Regions from separate parts of the Longispora fulva genome, predicted to be linked through region 1. Evidence: riboswitches for the same ligand, from Rfam matches in the RefSeq annotation. Region 1 holds a riboswitch; each other region holds the start of a gene.
What was found. A riboswitch is a leader RNA that binds a small molecule or an ion and turns the genes downstream of it on or off. The one in region 1 is predicted to bind cobalamin.
Positions count from the first base shown of each region.

Region 1 (5,862 bases):
TGGGGCGCAGGGTCAGGTCCAGGCCTGGGTTCAACAGCATTACTGGCACGCCTCGCAGATCTCGGGGTTCTCCAGGGAACAGGCCACGGCCTCGGCGTCCGGGCCGATGGTCGGCAGAGTGGCGGAAACCGTCGTCTGCGCGATCCGGGTCGCCGGCCGCGACCGCAGGTAGTAGGTGGTCTTCAGGCCGGCCCGCCACGCGTAGGCGTACATCGAGGAGAGTTTGCCGATCGTGGGGGTGGCCATGAACAGGTTCAGCGACTGGGACTGGTCGATGTAGGGGGTGCGCGCGGCGGCCAGGTCGATCAGGGCCTTCTGCGGCACCTCCCACGCGGTGCGGTAGAGCTGCTTGACGTCGGACGGCAGGTCCAGGTCCTGCACGGAGCCCTCGGCCCGTAGGATCGCGTCCCGGACCCCCGAGGTCCACAGCCCGCGACCCACGAGATCCCTGATCAGGTACTTGTTGACCTGGAGGAACTCCCCGGACAGCGTCTCGCGCTTGTACACGTTGGACACCGGCGGCTCGATGCACTCCGCGCAGCCGGCGATCGACGCGATCGTGGCGGTGGGCGCGATGGCGACCATGAGCGAGTTGCGCAGCCCGGTGCGGGCGACCCGGGCCCGGACGGCGTCCCACTCGGGGGAGTTCGCGGCGTTCCAGTGGTCGGGGTGCAGCACCCCGTCGGCGGCCCGGGTGTCGGCGTAGGACGGGTGGGTGCCGTGCTGCTCGGCGAGGCCGGCGGACGTGTCGTAGGCGGCGAGGGCGATCCGCTCGGCGATCCGGGTGGACAGCGCCAGGGCCTCGGCGGAGTCGAACGGCAGCCGGAGCCGGAAGAACACGTCGGCCAGGCCCATCACGCCCAGGCCGATCGGCCGCCACCGCCGGTTGGTCTCGGCGGCCTCCGGGGTCGGGTAGTAGGTCAGGTCGATGGTGCGGTCGAGGAACGTCACGGCGGTGCGCGCCGTGCGGTCCAGCGCCGCCCAGTCCATGCCGGCGTCGGTGCAGTGCGCGGCCAGGTTGATCGAGCCCAGGTTGCACACGGCCGTCTCGCCGTCGCTGGTGACCTCGAGGATCTCGGTGCACAGGTTGGACAGGTGCACCACGTTCTCGGGCTTCGCGGTCTGGTTGCAGGTCCGGTTGGCCTGGTCCTTGAACGTCATCCAGCCGTTGCCGGTCTGGGCCAGGGTGCGCATCATCCGGCCGTAGAGGTCGCGGGCCGGGATCTGCTTCACGTAGCGTTCGGCCCGCTCGGCCGCCGTGTAGGCCGCGTCGAACTCCGAACCCCAGAGGTCGGTGAGTTCCGGCACCTCCTTCGGGTCGAACAGCGACCACGCCGCGTCGGCCTCCACTCGGCGCATGAACTCGTCGGGCACCCAGTTCGCGAGATGCAGATTATGGGTACGCCGCGCCTCGTCCCCGGTCGAGTCGCGCAGCTCCAGGAACTCCTCGACGTCGGCGTGCCAGGTCTCCAGGTACACGCACGCCGCGCCCTTGCGCCGGCCGCCCTGGTTGACGGCGGCCACCGAGGAGTCGAAGGTGCGCAGCCAGGGCACGATGCCGTTGGAGTGCCCGTTGGTGCCCCGGATCAGGGAGCCGCGCGAGCGCACCCGCGACCAGGAGATCCCGATCCCGCCCGCGTACTTCGACAGCCGCGCGACCTGCGCGTACCGGTCGTAGATGGACTCCAGCTCGTCGCGGGGCGAGTCGAGCAGGAAACAGCTGGACAGCTGGGGCCGCCGGGAGCCGGAGTTGAACAGGGTCGGGGAGCTGGGCAGGTAGGACAGGGTGCTCATCAGCGCGTAGAGGTCGGCGGCCTCGGCGACGGACGCGGCCAGCCCGCAGGCGACCCGGAGGAAGAAGTGCTGCGGGGTCTCCATGACCTGCCGGGTCTCGGGGTGCCGGAGCAGGTAGCGGTCGTAGACGGTGCGCAGGCCGAAGTACTCGAAAAGGTCGTTCTTCTGGTCGTCGACGAGGGCATCGAGTTCGGCGGCGTGCCGGGCCACGAATCCGGCGATCGTCGGGGCGAGCAGGCCGGCGGCGTGGCTGGCGGCGACCGACCCGGAGAACGAGGTCACGCCCTCGCCGGCGGCCTCGGCGGTGATGTGCGTGGCGAGCAGCCGGGCGGCGAGCCGGGAGTAGTTCGGCTCCTCGGCGACCAGCGCCGCGGCCATCTCGATGGCCCGGATCCGCAGCTCGGCCTCCGTCGCCCCGGGCCACGGGTTGGGCACGACCCGGCCGGGGTCGACCCCGGCCAGTCCCTCGGCGGACCGTGCGACGGTCTCGGCGGGCGTGGGGCTGTGCAGCACTGCGGTCATCGTTCTCCCACCCGGAAACACGAGGGGCACCGGGGCAGGAGGCGACAACGGCACACGGGTCCGCTCGTCCGCCGGGGCCCGCCCACGAGGCCCGGGACATGCGCGCGCCTTCGCCGGCGCGCGCGTCATTGGCAGGTCTTCGGACTCGTGGGCGTCGTGCTCGCGCCTACCGGCCGTCGCTTCCCAGGCTCGCGCCCAGTGCTGTGTGACGGCTTTCGTTCCCACTCACCGCTGCGGGGCAGTCCCGGATTCGCACCGGGTTCCCTCTTGCCGCACGTCCCCTGGCGGGGTTGTGCACCAACAACGGCACGACACTACATCTGGTGGTGGGCCGCGCGCAAAGGCACAGAGTGTTGGGGTGTCGTGTCGCATGGTGCCGCGCCGAGGTCGCGCGGCGTGTCGACACGCCAGCGGCCGGCCCGGCCGGGTCTGACGCGTTGAGATCGGATCTCTTCGTGGAAGGAGTGTCCACTGAGGTGGAAATATCCCGGTAACCTCCCGTTGACATTGATGAGTATCATCGCCACTATAGCGTGGTCATCGGATCTCTCCCCGGAGGCCGCCATGCGGTTCAGATCGTTTCTGGCACTACTCGCCCTCGCCCTCGCCCTGGTGGTGACCGGCGGTCCCGCGCACGCCGCGCCGGGCGACAACCACGTCCCCGACGACCCGTTCAGCTCCGCCCGCACCCAGTGGTGGCGGACGGACCACTTCGGCATGTTCATCCACTTCGGCCTGTACTCGGCGTACAAGGGCGAGTACACCCGGTCGAACGGCACGGTGTGCCGCGACGCCGAGTGGATCCGGCGGAACTGCGCCATCCCGTGGAACGAGTACGAGGCGAAGGCCGCCACGTTCAATCCCTCGGGCTTCGACGCCAACGCCGTGGTCAGCGCCGCGAAGAACGGCGGGCAGAAGTACATCGTGATCACCACCAAGCACCACGACGGGTTCGCGATGTGGCCCACGGCCGTCAACGACTGGAACATCCACGACCGCTCGCCGTTTAAGCGCGACATCCTCGCCGAACTCGCCACGGCGGCCCGCGCCCAGGGCGTCAAGCTCGGCTTCTACTACTCGATCTGGGACTGGCACGACCCCGACGCGCAGCCCGGCAGCACGAACTACCAGGCGTACCTGACCCGGATGCGGGCCCAGCTGCGCGAGCTGCTCACCAACTACGGCGACATCGCCGAGCTGTGGTTCGACGGCGAGTGGGAGGCGCCGTGGACGGCAGCCGAGGGCACGAAACTGGAGGACTACGTCCGGGGCCTGTCGCCGAACACGATCGTGAACAACCGGGTCGGCACGCGCACGATCGCCGACGGCGACTTCGGAACCCCGGAACAGGAGATCCCCGCGACGCCGACCGACGCCCAGCTGTGGGAGTCGTGCATGACGATCAACGACCACTGGGGGTACGCGAGCTACGACAGCAACTTCAAGTCCACCGCCTCGTTGACCCGCAACCTGGTCGGGATCGCCGCCAGTAGCGGCAACTACCTGCTCAACGTCGGGCCCGACGACCACGGGGTGATCCCGCAACCGGAGGTCGACCGGCTCGCCGGCATGGGCGCGTGGCTCACCGCCAACGGCCCTGCCGTGTACGGCGCCGGCTACACCGGGCTCGTCACCCGCCCGACCTGGGGCGTCGTCAGCCGGGCGGCCGACAAGCTCTACGCATCGGTCTACACCTGGCCGGCCAGCGGGGGGACGTTGCACCTGAGCGCCACGACCGGGTTCACCGTGACCGGGGCGCACGTGCTGCGGACCGGCGCGTCGGTGCCGGTCACCGCCGCCGGGGACGGCTTCGACCTGAAGCCGACGGGTACCGCCCCCGACCCGATCGCGTCCGTGATCGTCCTGGACATCGCCCCGCAGACCGCCGCGCCCGTGGGCACCGGCACCGGGCTCACCGCGCAGTTCTGGGCCAACACCGCGTTCTCCGGGCCGCCGGCGGTCACCCGCACCGACGCGGGCGTCAACTACAACTGGCGCGACACCGGTTCCCCGGCCCCGGCGATCCCGACCGACAACTTCGCCGGCCGGTGGACCGGGCTGATCGAGCCCCGGTTCACGGAGAAGTACACGTTCGCCACGTTGTCCGACGACACCGTGCGGCTGTGGGTCGACGGGCAGCAGGTGATCGCGAACACGACCCCGCACGGGGCGACCGTGGACAAGGGCGGCATCACGCTGACGGCCGGGCAGCGGTACGCGATCACCCTCGAACAGACCGAGAACGGCGGCGACGCGAGCGCCAAGCTGTTCTGGTCCAGCCCGAACACGCCGCAGCAGATCGTGCCGGCCAGCCAGCTCTACCCGACCGGCGCGACGGTCCTCAACGACAACGCCGCCGGCGTGACCTACACCGGGGCCTGGAACGTCAGCGCCAACCGGACCTACGCCGCCGACTACAACGCCGACGTGCACTACACGACGACCAACGGCGACGCGGTGTCGTACGCGTTCACCGGCACCGGGGTGGACTTCCGCACCGAGAGGTACAGCGACCAGGGGCTCGTCGACTTCTACCTGGACGGGGTGCTCAAGGCCACCGTGGACACCACGAACCCGACCCGGCTGTCCCAGCAGCTCGTCTACTCGGCGCGCGGGCTGAGCGCCGGGCCGCACACGCTGCGGGCCGTCAAACGCTCGGGGACCTACATGCTCGTCGACCGGATCGACGTGTTCGGCTGACACGGAACGGGAGGGGCGGACCGTCGGGTCCGCCCCTCCCGGGGTGCCGGCGCACGGGAGGCGCGCCGGCGGGGTGCGGCTACTTGACCGCGACCGCGGTCCAGGCCGCCGCGACGGCCTTGTACTCGGCGCTCGTCGCGCCGTACAGGTCGGTCGCCGCCTTCAGGCTGGCCACCCGGGCACCGGCGTAGTCGGTGGTGGAGCTCATGTACACCGTCAGCGCCCGGTACCAGATCTTCGCGACCTTGGTGTTGCCGATCCCGGCGACAGTGGACCCGTCGCACGTCGGGCTGTTGTAGGACACCCCGTTGAGGGTCTTCGCGCCGCTGCCCTCGCTGGCCAGGTAGAACCAGTGGTTGCCGACGCCGGAGGAGTTGTGCACGTCGAGCCGCTTGACCGTCCGGCTCCAGCAGTCCGCGGAGCTGCCGTCGGCGGACGGCTTGTCCATCCGGCGCAGCCACGGCGGGGTGGACTGGTCGCTGAACAGGTAGTCGCCCTGGTCGAAGGCGTTGCCGGCGTAGAACTCGACCATGGTGCCGAAGATGTCGCTGGTGGCCTCGTTCAGGCCGCCGGACTCGCCGCTGTAGCGCAGGTTCGCGGTCGCCGACGTGACGCCGTGCGTCATCTCGTGGCCCATGGTGTCGAGGTCGACCTGCTCCGGGTCGGTGGTGCCGTTGCCGTCACCGGTGAGCATGCAGAAGCACGCGTCCGACCACTGGGCGTTGTCCCACTTCGTGCCGACGTGCACGAACACCGTCGCGCCCTTGCCGTCGTTCTTGATGCCGTTGCGGCCGTGCACGTTCTTGTAGTAGTCGTACGTCCAGGCGGTGTTGGCGTGCGCGTCGA
Region 1 covers NZ_JADOUF010000001.1:4,038,444-4,044,305, reverse strand. Annotated here, with positions in the region: gene IW245_RS17860 (ribonucleotide-diphosphate reductase subunit beta) at 1-40, opposite strand, end outside; gene IW245_RS17855 (ribonucleoside-diphosphate reductase subunit alpha) at 40-2,316, opposite strand; cobalamin riboswitch at 2,430-2,633, opposite strand; gene IW245_RS17850 (alpha-L-fucosidase) at 2,881-5,016, shown strand; gene IW245_RS17845 (M4 family metallopeptidase) at 5,096-5,862, opposite strand, start outside.

Region 2 (5,862 bases), 1.7 Mb from region 1:
CCGCTGGCCTTCGTGGACCCCGAGGAGATGAACTTCGTCCTCGGCTTCTCCGACGTGCTGTTCTACGGGGTGGTCTCCGCGCTGTGCTCCGGGGCCATCGCCGCGGTGGCCGGGTTCGTGCTGCCCGGGACCCTGCGGCGCGGGTTCGCGGCGGCGCTGGTGATGACCGTGGTGGCCGGGTCGGCGTACGCGCTGCTCGGCAGCCCCGACTTCTACGGCAACCGACTCTTCGTGATCATGAAAGCCCAGGCGGCCGTGCAGGGCCTCGCCGGGCCGGTCGAGGTGCACCGCAAGCTCGTCGACACCGCGGAGACCAGCCAGGCGGACCTCCGCGAGCTGCTGACCAGCAAACACATCCCCTTCACCCCGTACTACCTGGTCAACGCCATCGAGCTCGACGGCGGCCCGGTGCTCCGCCTCCGGCTGGCCGCCCGCGCGGACGTCGACCGGGTCCTGATCAGCCAGCGGCTCCGCCCGATCAAGGAACGCGGCGAGCCCGACACCGGCACCCCCGGCCCGCTGACCGGCCCCACCTGGGACATCCGGAGCATCGGGGCCGACCGGGTCTGGCAGGACCTCGGGGTACGCGGCGCCGGCACCCTGGTCGGGCACGTCGATACCGGGGCCGACGGGCACCACCCGGCGCTCGCGGGGGGCTTCCGGGGCGGGGCCGACTCGTGGTTCGACCCCTGGTACCACTCCGGCGAGCCCCAGGACCTCGACGGCCACGGGACGGGCACCGCGAGCCTCGCCGTCGGCCGGGGCGGGGTCGGCGTGGCCCCCGACGCGCAGTGGATCGGCTGCTCGAACACCGCGCGGAACATGGCGAGCCCCGGGCTGCACCTGGACTGCCTGCAGTTCGTGTTCGCGCCGTTCCCGGCGGGCGGGGATCCGTTCAGGGACGGCGACCCGACCCGCGGGGCCCGGATCCTGACCAACTCGTGGGACTGCACCGACGAGGAGGGCTGCGACGCCCAGTCGCTGTACCCGGCTGCCAGAGCCCTGGAGGCCGCCGGCGTGTTCGTGGCGGCGGCAGCCGGCAACTCTGGGCCGTTCTGCCGGAGCATCACTGAGCCACTGGCCACGTATCCGCAGGTCACCACCGTGGGGGCCACGAACAAGGATGACCAGATCGCGTCGTACTCCAGCCGGGGCCCGGTCGGCCCGCTCGTGAAGCCCGACATCCTGGCCCCGGGGACCGACGTCGTCCTGGCCCGGCCGGGCGGCGGCTATGGCACGGCGTTCGGCACCTCGATGTCGACGCCGCTGGTGGCCGGGGTGGTGGCCCTGATGTGGTCGGCGAACCCGGCCCTGGTCGGGGACCTGGCCAGGACCCGGTCGATCCTGGCGCTGACCGCCCGGCCCACGGTGAAGATCCCGCCGTCGCACCACCTGTTCGAGCAGAGGAACTGCGGCAAAGTCGGCAATCCGGGCATCGTCGACGCGTATGCAGCGGTGTCGATGGCCCAAGGGCGGTCCTGACCCGGCGTGATCCACAACATGCCTGGTTGACAGTGGTGACGGCCCTCGGAACACTGACCATCAGTGACCGAGTGGGGAAAGTCCGGTGAGATTCCGGCGCTGACCCGCAACGGTAAGAGCCCGAGCACCCGCCGGTCACGTCGGTACACCCTCCCGTCGTGGTCTACGGGATGGCGCCCGGGGCCTCCGGGATCCATCATGGACCCGGACTGTAAAGGCCGAAATATGCGCAGATCCATGCTCCTGCCGGTCGCCGCCGTGGCCCTGAGCCTCGGGCTCGCCGCCCCGGCCCAGGCCGCCCCCACCGTCACCAAGGACGCCGCCCAGGCCGCCGCCGGCTGGCTGGCCACCCAGCTCAAGGACGGCGATCGCCTGCAGTCCTCCGGCTACGACGACGCCGGCCTGACCATCGACGCGGTCCTCGCGTTCGACGCGGTCGGCGTGGCCGGCGACGCCGCCGCCAAGGCCACCACGTGGCTGACCAAGCCCGACAGCGTCGCGAACTACGTCGGCGACGGCGTCAAGGAGTCCTACGCCGGCGCGCACGCCAAACTCGCGCTCCTCGCCCTGGCCCAGGGCCGCGACCCCGAGGCGGTCGGCGGTCGCAAGCTGTTCACCGAGCTGGCCGCACTCCAGGAGGAGTCGGGCCGCTACTCCGACAAGTCCGAGTACGGCAACTTCAGCAACACCTTCGGCCAGTCGTTCGCCGTGCTCGCCCTTCAGCGCACCCCGGCCAAGGCCCCGAAGAAAGCCGTGGACTTCCTGGTCGCCAGCCAGTGCGCCGACGGCGGGTTCCCGCAGGACTTCGCGCAGTCCACGTGCGTCAGCAGCGTCGACGCGACCGGCCTGGTCGTGCAGGCCCTGCTCGCCAGCGGGAAGTCGGCGGAAGCCACCAAGGCCCTCGACTGGCTGACCGGCCGGCAGCAGGCGGGCGGCGGGTTCACCTCCGGCGTCGCGGTGCCCGACAAGGACCACCCGGTCAACGCCAACAGCACCGGCAACGCCCTCGCAGCCCTGCGGGCCGGCGGCCGCACCGTTGCGGGGGACAAGGCCGCCGCGTACCTGACCGGTCTGCAGATCGGTTGTGCCGGGCCGGCCGACCAGCGCGGCGCGATCACGTTCGACGGCACGTTCACCGCCGGCAAGGCCCCCCGGGCCACGGCCGGCGCGCTGTTCAGCCTCGCCAAGGGCTCACTGGCCACGGTCAGCGACAAGGGCATCGCGGCCGGCGCCCCGAGCCTCGACTGCACCGTGCCGGCCACCTCCGCCCCGGCCACCGCCGGACCGCAGCTGCCCGTCACCGGCGCCCCGACCGGGCTTCTGGCCACGACCGGTGCCGCGCTGCTGGTCCTGGGCATGCTGGTCGTGACCCTGGCCCGGCGTCGGCGCTCGGCGTGACCCTCCGACGGCTCCTCGCCGCCGCGGCCTGTGCCGCGGCGGCGGTCGTCGTCCCAGCCGCCCCGGCACAGGCCGCCTGCTCGGGGGTGACCGTCGTCGTGGACTTCGGGTCGCTCGGCGGCGGCGTGCAGACCCGGTGCGCCGGCGGCGACCCGGGCACCGGCCTGGCGGCGCTGGACTCCGCCGGGTTCGGCTACACCTTCGTGCCCCGGCAACCCGGGCTGATCTGCCAGCTCAACAGCAGGCCCGACCCGTGCAACGGTGCGCCGAAGGACGCCTACTGGGCCTACTTCCACGCCCGTGCCGGCGGCTCGTGGACCTACAGCGACGAGGGCGCCGGTAGTTACGACCCGGCCCCGGGCAGCGTCGAGGGCTGGGCGTTCGGGGCCGGCCGGCAGCCCGGCATCGCGCCCCCGGCCGCCCCGGCTCCCCCGCCGCCCCCGGCCCCCGCCCCGCCCGCGCCGCAGACCCCGGGCCCGGGCCATCCGGAGCCGGAGAAAACCACGGCACCTGGCCCGCAGTCGGCCGCGCCGTCGGCGGCGACCGGCACGACGCCGGTTCCGGATTCCTCTTCGTTACGAGTGACCGAGGCCCCCACCGAGCCCGGCCGATCCCCGGTCGGGGCGGACCAGCGGCCGGAAGGGGCCACCAGCCTGCCCTGGCAGGGGGGTCTGCTTCTCGTGGCCGTGATCGCCGGGCTCGCGCTGTGGCAGGTCAAGCGGCGCCGTGCCGCCTAGGCTGCACCCGGGCGCGTGGTGGGTGTGGGCGCTGGCCCTCGGTACCGCCGCGAGCCGGACCACGAACCCGTGGCTGGGGGGCCTCGCCCTGGCGGTCGCGGGGTACGTGGTCGCCGCCCGGCGCTCGGCCGAGCCGTGGGCCGACTCGTACAAGGTGTTCCTCCGGTTCGGGCTGGTCGCGATCGCCTTCCGGCTCGGGTTCCACGCCCTCCTCGGCGGGTACGGCGGCACGCACGTCCTCGTCACCCTGCCCCGGATCCCGCTGCCCGACTGGGCGCACGGCATCCGCCTGGGCGGCCCGGTGACCGCCGAGGGCCTCGTCGCGTCGTTCTACGACGGGCTCCGGCTCGCCGTGCTCCTCGGCTGCATCGGGGCCGCGAATGCGCTGGCCAACCCGAAACGCCTGCTCCGCAGCCTGCCGGCCGCACTGTACGAGGTGAGCGTCGCCGTGGTCGTCGGCCTGACGGTCGCCCCGCAACTGGTCGCCAGCGTCCGGCAGGTCAGGCGGGCCCGGGCGCTGCGCGGGGACACGAAGCGCCGGGCGCGCGCGATCCTGGTCCCCGTCGTCACCGACGCCCTCGACCGGGCGCTGGCCCTGGCCGCGGCGATGGATTCCCGGGGCTACGGCCGGCGCGGCCCGGCACACCGGTTGACCGGCGCGTTGGTGCTGGTCGGTCTGCTCGGCGCGTGCCTCGGCCTGTACGCGCTCCTCGACGGCCGCAGCCCGGTCCTGGTCAGCGGCCCGATCCTGGCCCTCGGGCTGGCCCTCGCGGTCGGCGGGCTGGTGCTGGGCGGCCGACGGGTGACCCGCAGCCGGTACCGGCCGGACCGGTGGGGGTGGCGCGAGTGTGCCGTCGTCCTCAGTGGACTCCTGGCCGTGGCGGGTGTCTACCTCTTCCCCGCGGACCTCACCCCCGCCGTCGTGCCGCTGGCCGTGCCGGGGCTGCCGGCGTTACCCGCGCTCGGGGTGCTGTGCGCCCTGGCGCCCGCGTGGATCCGGAGTACCCGATGATCGAATTCGACGGTGTGAGCGTGACCTACCCGGACGCGCCAGGGCCGACACTGTGCGACGTGCGGCTGCACGTGCCCGAGGGCGAGTTGTGCCTGCTCGCCGGGCGGACCGGTTCGGGAAAGTCCACGCTGCTCAAGTGCGTCAACGGCCTCGTCCCGCACTTCACCGGCGGCACGCTGACCGGCACCGTGACCGTCGACGGCCGCGACACCCGCCTGCACCCGCCGCGCGAACTCGCCGACCTCGTCGGCTACGTCGGCCAGGACCCGGTCAGCGGTTTCGTCACCGACAACGTCGAGGACGAACTCGCCTACTCGATGGAGTCCCTCGGCCTGGCCAACCCGGTGATGCGCAAGCGGGTCGAGGAGACCATCGACCTGCTCGGCCTCGCCGACCTGCGGCACCGGCCGCTCGCCCAGCTGTCCGGCGGGCAGCAGCAGCGGGTCGCGATCGGGGCCGCGCTGACCGCCCACCCGCGGATCCTGGTGCTCGACGAGCCGACGTCGGCCCTCGACCCGGGCGCCGCCGAGGAGGTACTCGCGGCGCTGCACCGCCTCGTGCACGACCTCGGCGTGACCGTCCTGCTGGCCGAGCACCGCCTGGAACGGGTCGTGCAGTACGCCGACCGGGTCGTGCTGCTGCCGTCCGGGCTGGCCGGGACGCCCGGGGAGGTGCTGGCCGGCTCGGAGGTCGCGCCGCCGGTGGTCCGGCTGGGCGATGTCCTCGGCTGGGAGTCGCATCCCGTGTCGATCCGCGACGCCCGCCGGCTGGCGCGCGGAGCGGCCCTGCCCGCCGCCGGTGCCGCCAACTCCCCGGGCCCCGGTTCCGCTCAACCGCTCCTCACCGTGCGCGGCGCGGCCCTGCGCTACGGCTCCACCACCGCCCTGGCCGGCGTCGACCTCGCCGTCGCCCGGGGCGAGCGCCTGGCCGTCATGGGCCGCAACGGCGCCGGCAAGTCCAGCCTGCTCTGGGGGATCCAGGGCACCGGCGACCTCGACGCCGGCACGGTCACCGTCGACGGCGAACACCCCCGCGCGCTCCGGGCCGCCCACCGCCGCCGCCTCGCAGGCCTGGTCCCCCAGCAGCCCACCGACCTGCTGTATCTGGAGACCGTCGCCGCCGAGTGCGCCCAGGCCGACCTCGAGTCCGGGGCCCGGGCCGGAACCTGCCGCGCCATCCTCGACCGGCTCGCCCCGGGCCTGCGCGACGCGCTGCACCCCCGGGACGCCTCGG
Region 2 covers NZ_JADOUF010000001.1:5,734,855-5,740,716, forward strand. Annotated here, with positions in the region: gene IW245_RS25830 (S8 family serine peptidase) at 1-1,482, shown strand, start outside; adenosylcobalamin-variant (AdoCbl-variant) riboswitch at 1,547-1,620, shown strand; gene IW245_RS25835 (prenyltransferase/squalene oxidase repeat-containing protein) at 1,708-2,880, shown strand; gene IW245_RS25840 (hypothetical protein) at 2,877-3,617, shown strand; gene IW245_RS25845 (CbiQ family ECF transporter T component) at 3,607-4,629, shown strand; gene IW245_RS25850 (ABC transporter ATP-binding protein) at 4,626-5,862, shown strand, end outside.
Region 2: it holds a riboswitch for cobalamin, as region 1 does, so the genes downstream of both, IW245_RS25835 (prenyltransferase/squalene oxidase repeat-containing protein) here and IW245_RS17855 (ribonucleoside-diphosphate reductase subunit alpha) in region 1, are expected to answer to the same signal.

Region 3 (5,862 bases), 340 kb from region 1:
ACTCGCCCGCCTCGCGCGCGGCCGGTACGGGCCCACCCGCGGCTACCACACCGACCCGGGCGGCCACTACCGCCAGCAGGTCACCCTGGTTGGCCGGTCCCCCGCGCCGCACGAGGTGGCCGGGGCGTTCGGGGTGCCCGACGGCGCGGAGCTGCTGGTGCGGCGGGCCCTGATCACGAGCCAGGACCAGGTGGTGGAGGTCAGCGCGAGCTGGTTGCGGCCGTCGGAGGTCGCCGGCAGTCCCCTCGACGGGCTGGCCCCGCTGACCCGGCCGCTCTACCAGGAGGTCGAGGAGGCCACCGGCCGGCGGTACGTGTACGCGACCGACCAGCTCAGCGCCCGGCTGCCCACCCGGGAGGAGGCCGAGACCCTGCAGATCAGGGCGGACACCCCGGTGTTGACCCTGCTGCACACGGCCTTCGACGCCGACCGGCGCACGATCGAGGTCACCCAGTCGACCTGGCCCGGCCCGACGACCCTGCTGACCGACGACTACAAGGTGCCGGGCCCCCGCCCCCACCTGGAGGACGGGCCGGACGTCTTCCTGGCCTGACCACAAGACGGTTACGGAGGTCCCTGCCCCAGCTCCCATCGGCCCCGCCCAGCGTGCCGGGGCCCGGCCGCCCAGCGCCAGCACCGCCGAGCGCGGCCCGGGACCCGTCGACTCAGAGAGCCGGGCTACTCGACGGGGGTCGGGCCAGGCGGCGCGGGCGTTGCGGTGCCGTCCGGCCCAGGGTCGCCGTCGGATGCCGGGTCGGTCCCCTCCGTAATCGTCTGACGGGTTGAGAGGGTTTCTAAACCGGTGGCCCGGGCGGGGCTGGGCGGACACAATCCCGGGATGAGGATTCCCCTGCCGGCCGTGTTGCGCGAGGAGAGGCAGTTCGCGCTGCTGTTCGCCGGGCAGGCGCTGTCTACCCTGGGCGACCGGGTGACGTTCGTGGCGCTGCCGTTCGCGGTGCTGGCCATCGGCGGGACGGCGGCCGACGTGGGCTGGGTGATCGCGGCGGCGACCGTGCCGTTCCTGCTGTTCACACTGGTCGGCGGGGTATGGGCGGACCGGTTGCCCCGGCACCGGGTGATGCTGGTGTCGGATGTGGTGCGCTGCGGCACCCAGGTCGTGGCCGCGACCCTGCTCGCCGGCGGGGACGCCCGGGTCTGGCACCTGGTGGCGCTGATGGCGATCTTCGGCACGGCCGACGCGTTCTTCAGTCCGGCGCTCGCCGGGCTCGTGCCCCTGACCGTGCGGCCCGAGCGGTTGCAGGAGGCCAACGCGTTGCGCGGCCTCGTGATGTCCGCCGGGCTCGTCGCGGGGCCGGCGCTCGCCGGTGGTCTCGTGGTGGCGTTCGGGCCGGGGGGCGCGTTGGCGGCGGACGCCGCGACGTTCGCGGTGAGCGCGGTGTTCCTGGCCAGGTTGCGGCCCCGGGCGGGGGCGCCGGAGCGGGCAGGGGACTTCCTCGCGGAGTTGCGCGACGGGTTCCGGGCGGTGCGGAGCCGCAGCTGGGTGTGGTCGACCCTGACCGCCACCGCCGTGTACCACCTGGTCGTCCTGCCCTCGGTGTTCGTCCTCGGCCCGGTGCTCGCCGAGCGGGAGCTGGGCGGGGCGTCGGGCTGGGCCGTGGTGGTCGCGGCGTTCGGGGTGGGGTCCATCGTGGGCGACGTGGTCGCGCTGCGCTGGCGGCCGGGGCGTCCGCTGCTGGTCGCCGCGGCGGCGTTGGCCGTGGGCTCGTGTCAGGCGCTGATCATCGGTGGCGGCGGGTCACTGGCCGTGATCGCGGTGCTGGAGGGGGTGACCGGGGTCGCGGTGTCGTTGTGCTTCACGTTGTGGGAGACGGCGTTGCAGACCCACATCCCGGAGGGTTCGCTGTCGCGGGTGACGTCGTTCGACCTGCTGGTCACCGTGGGGTCGATGCCGGTGGGGATGGCGCTGGCCGGGCCGGCGGCCGACGCGTTCGGGCTGCATCCGACGCTCGCGGTGATGACGCTGGTGGGGGTGCCGTCGGCGTTGGCGCTGTTCGCGGTACGGGGCGTGCGGCGGCTGTCCGCCGTCGCGGAGCCGGGGACGTGATCCCTGCCCGCCCGTTCGGGTCCGGTTCGATGTGGTCGGGGTACGTTCGGATGTGACGAACGGCACTACCGTCGGGTTGACTGTGGAGCACGCTGCGTCAATGCTGAGTGCGCACAAATTAAAGATGAGGCGACGGTGCGCAGGAACTCCGGTGTAAGTCCGGGACGGTCCCGCCACTGTGACCGGGGAGTTCTCCCTCGTACGCGGCCACTGCCCCGAAGGCGGGAAGGCCGAGGGGCGACGACGATCCGGGAGTCAGGACACTGACCCGTCGTTCTCCCGATACCGGGGCGGGACACCCCGGAGAGGAGTACGAGATGGCTTCCATGACCACTCCGGGCGCCGTTGTCGGCGCCGGGGTCACCCTGCGTCCGATCCGGGACGGGATCATCATCGGCACGGCGGTCGTTCTCGCCCTGCTGACGCTGTACGCGGTGTTCATCGACCAGGGCGCGCTGCTCGCCCCGCTGCTCGGCAAGCTGTCGTTCGACAGCAACTTCGTGCACGAGTTCGCCCACGACGCCCGGCACGTCGCCGGCGCACCCTGCCACTGATGACCCCGGTTCTCTCGCTGCTCGGCCGGGGTCTCCTGGCCGGCGGCGTCTCCGGCGTGCTCGCCGGCGGGTTCGCCCGCCTGATCGCCGAGCCGGTCATGGACAAGGCCGTGGACATCGAGTCCGCCCGGTCGGCCGCGGCCGGCGAGGTCGGAGTCGAGGTGTTCACCCGGGGTGAGCAGCACTTCGGCCTGATGGTCGCGCTGCTGGCCGTGGGCCTTGCCCTCGGCGCCCTGTTCGGCCTGGTGTACTACGTGGTGCACCGCTCCGACCTCGGCTCGGACGCGTGGGGCCGCTCGCTGCGGCTGGCCACGGCCGGGCTGGTGGGCGTGTGGCTGCTGCCGTTCCTGCGCTACCCGGCGAACCCGCCCGGGGTCGGCAGCGGGGACACGGTGGACGGCCGGACGGACGCCTGGCTCGCCGCGACCGTGATGGGCCTGGTGGCCGTCGCCGGTGCGCTGCTGCTGCACTCCTGGCTGGTCAGCAGGGGTGCTTCCGCCCCGTTGCGGCATGTCGTGGTGACGGCCGTGCCGGTGGTGGCGCTGGTGCTGATGTTCGTCATCCTGCCGAACAACACGGACCCGGTCGAGGTGCCGCCGACGCTGCTGTGGGACTTCCGGGTCCTGTCGGCGGGCACCATGGTGATCCTGTGGATCGCGATGGGCGCGGTGCTCGGGCTGCTGGGGCTGCTGGGGCTGCGGACGTCCGCGGCGCGCGGCGCGGTGCCCGAGGCTGTCGCGGCCTCCTAGAACGACCGACGCCAGCGGGCGCGGCTCCCCCTTCCGGGGACCGCGCCCGTTGGTGTTCACGGTCGTGTGCGCCCGGAGCTGACGGACCGGCCTGGCGACGGTAGGTGACCTGTCACCGCCGGGCGAGTGCCAGTCTGGCGTCCGCGTCCGGGTGGGCAGACTCCCCGTCCACGCTGGGCCGACCCGTCGTCGCGCTGGTCGCGGCAGGGTGGGGCGCGGCCACCGGACCGCCGGTCACCAGGGAGTGCACCGTCCGCGTCGCCACCGTGGCCCAGGCCGTCACGAGTACGGCGAACAGCGCGACGGCGAGCACGGCGAACGCCTGCGATCCGGTGCGGTGCGCCAGGCCCGTGGCCGCCGTGACGCACGTGCCGACCGGGAACGTGAAGCTCCACCACGTCATCGTGAACGGCAGTCCGCCCCGGGCCGCGCGGGCCGTGAGCAGCCCGGCGACGGCGATCCAGAGCAGGGCGAAGCCGAGGACGGGCACCCCGTAGACGAGGCCGAACATCTGCAGCGCCCCGGCGGTCGGCCCGTCGACGGCGGTGCGCGCGGCGTCGCCGAGCAGGTTCACGGCGGTCACGGACTGGCCGAGCGGCCCGAGCACGATCCACAGGGTCGGGACGGCCGCGACGGCGAGCGGCTGCCGGACGAGCCGGGCCCACACCTGGGGCAGGATCACCAGCGTGGCCAGCAGGCTGACCCCGAACAGCGCGTAGCAGGCGAGCAGCAGGTCGAGCCGGGGCTGGCCGGCGGGCAGGTGCGGCACGAGCAGCGCGCCGGTCGACGCGGAGACCATCGGCGCGACGACGGGCAGCAGCCAGGTCGGGGACGCCGGCTCCGGGGACTGCCCGGGCCTGCTCATCATCCGGTACGGGACGGCCACGGCGCTGACGAGTCCCAGCAGGGTGCCGAGGGTCCACAGTACGGCGTCGACGGTGAGGGCCAGGTCCGTGCCGAGCAGGTCACGGCCGAGGAGGAGCGCCCCGGCGCCGACGGTGAGCAGCGCCATGGGCGGGGCTCCGTAGAACTGGGCCGTGGCGTGGTCCGCCTCGGCTCCGGGGGTCCGGCGATGTCCGGCCCCACCGGGTGCGCGGTCGGCGCGGCCCCGGCTGGTCCCGCTCCGGCCGGGGATCGGGATCGCCCGGTCGAAGCGCGCCTCATTCCGGCCGGTCGTCGTGGCCCCGTGGTCGGGGCGCGGGCGGCGGGTGGTGAGGAAGGCCGCGGTGACAGCCGCGAGGGTCAGGGCCGCCAGCAGCCAGACGCCGACGGCGAACGGGCGCAGTGCCGGGGCGGCGTACGGCAGGGTGGCCGCGGAGGTGGCGACGATGCCGGTGCCCATCACGGATGCGAACCAGTTGGGGCCGAAGTTCCTCATGACCCCAGTCTCGGCCGGGTTTCCGCAGGTCGGTAGAGGTCCATTGCCTTCCATGCCATAGGGATGCCCTATGGGCCGAGCGGCCACGCCCGGGCAGGCAGGACGCGCCCTGGGCCCTGGGCGGTGGCGGGCCCGGGCAGGGCAGGGGCCGGGCGGGACCAGCCCCGGGCTAGATGCGGGGCCGTTGGCGGTAGGCGTGCCAGCGTTGGAGCATCAGGTCGGTCTCCTCGAGCATGTAGCTGTGGAAGTCGCGCATCTCCGCGAGCCGTTCCCCCGCCGGGCTGTCGACCCCGGCCGCGGCGATCCCCTCGTCCGCGGCGGCCCGCATCACGGTCAGCACCTGGTTCTTGCTGGCCAGCAACGTGGCCCACGCGTCGGACTGGAACCGGAAGTGGTCGCGGCGGCTGCCGGGGGCCGGCACCCGTTCGATCAGCCCGACCGTGATCAGGGTCTTGATCGCCCCGGACACCGCGCCGGCGCTGACGTCGAGCCGCTCGGCGATGTCCCCGGCGGTCACGGTCTCCTGCTCGGCGAACAGGACGGCGCAGAACACCCGGGCGGCCATCCGCTGCATGCCGTTCTCGACGAGGACGAGGGCGAGGCGCTCGGCGGCGTCGTGCAACGCGGGAACGGCCCGACGGTCGCGCGACGCGGCGGTCCCCACCTCGGGCGAGCCGATCGCGGTTCCCACTTCGCGCGAACCGATCGCGGGCCCGACGGCGGGCGGCGCGTTCGCGGGGCGGCTGGGGTCGGCGTGGGCTGGCCGGCGGGTCTCGGTCATGATCCCAGCTTGCCACAGCCTTCGGAAGCTTTACAAGTTTGTGAAACTTCAGTAGTGTCCGAGTTATGGATACGGTGCTGCAGCTCGACGGGCTGACGAAGACCTACGGTCGACGGCGGGGCCTCGCGGGGCTCACGCTCGACGTGAAACAGGGCGAAATATTCGGCTATCTCGGACCCAACGGCGCCGGGAAGTCCACCACCATCCGAATCCTCCTCGACCTGATCCGGCCCACCGGCGGCACCGCCCGGGTGCTGGGCCTCGACCCCCGGACCGACGCCGTCGCCCTGCACCGCCGCCTCGGCTACCTGGCCGGCGACTTCGTGGTCGACGGG
Region 3 covers NZ_JADOUF010000001.1:4,381,159-4,387,020, forward strand. Annotated here, with positions in the region: gene IW245_RS19435 (GntR family transcriptional regulator) at 1-553, shown strand, start outside; gene IW245_RS19440 (MFS transporter) at 839-2,065, shown strand; cobalamin riboswitch at 2,183-2,352, shown strand; gene IW245_RS19445 (CbtB domain-containing protein) at 2,392-2,619, shown strand; gene IW245_RS19450 (CbtA family protein) at 2,619-3,368, shown strand; gene IW245_RS19455 (TDT family transporter) at 3,481-4,746, opposite strand; gene IW245_RS19460 (GbsR/MarR family transcriptional regulator) at 4,916-5,527, opposite strand; gene IW245_RS19465 (ABC transporter ATP-binding protein) at 5,593-5,862, shown strand, end outside.
Region 3: it holds a riboswitch for cobalamin, as region 1 does, so the genes downstream of both, IW245_RS19445 (CbtB domain-containing protein) here and IW245_RS17855 (ribonucleoside-diphosphate reductase subunit alpha) in region 1, are expected to answer to the same signal.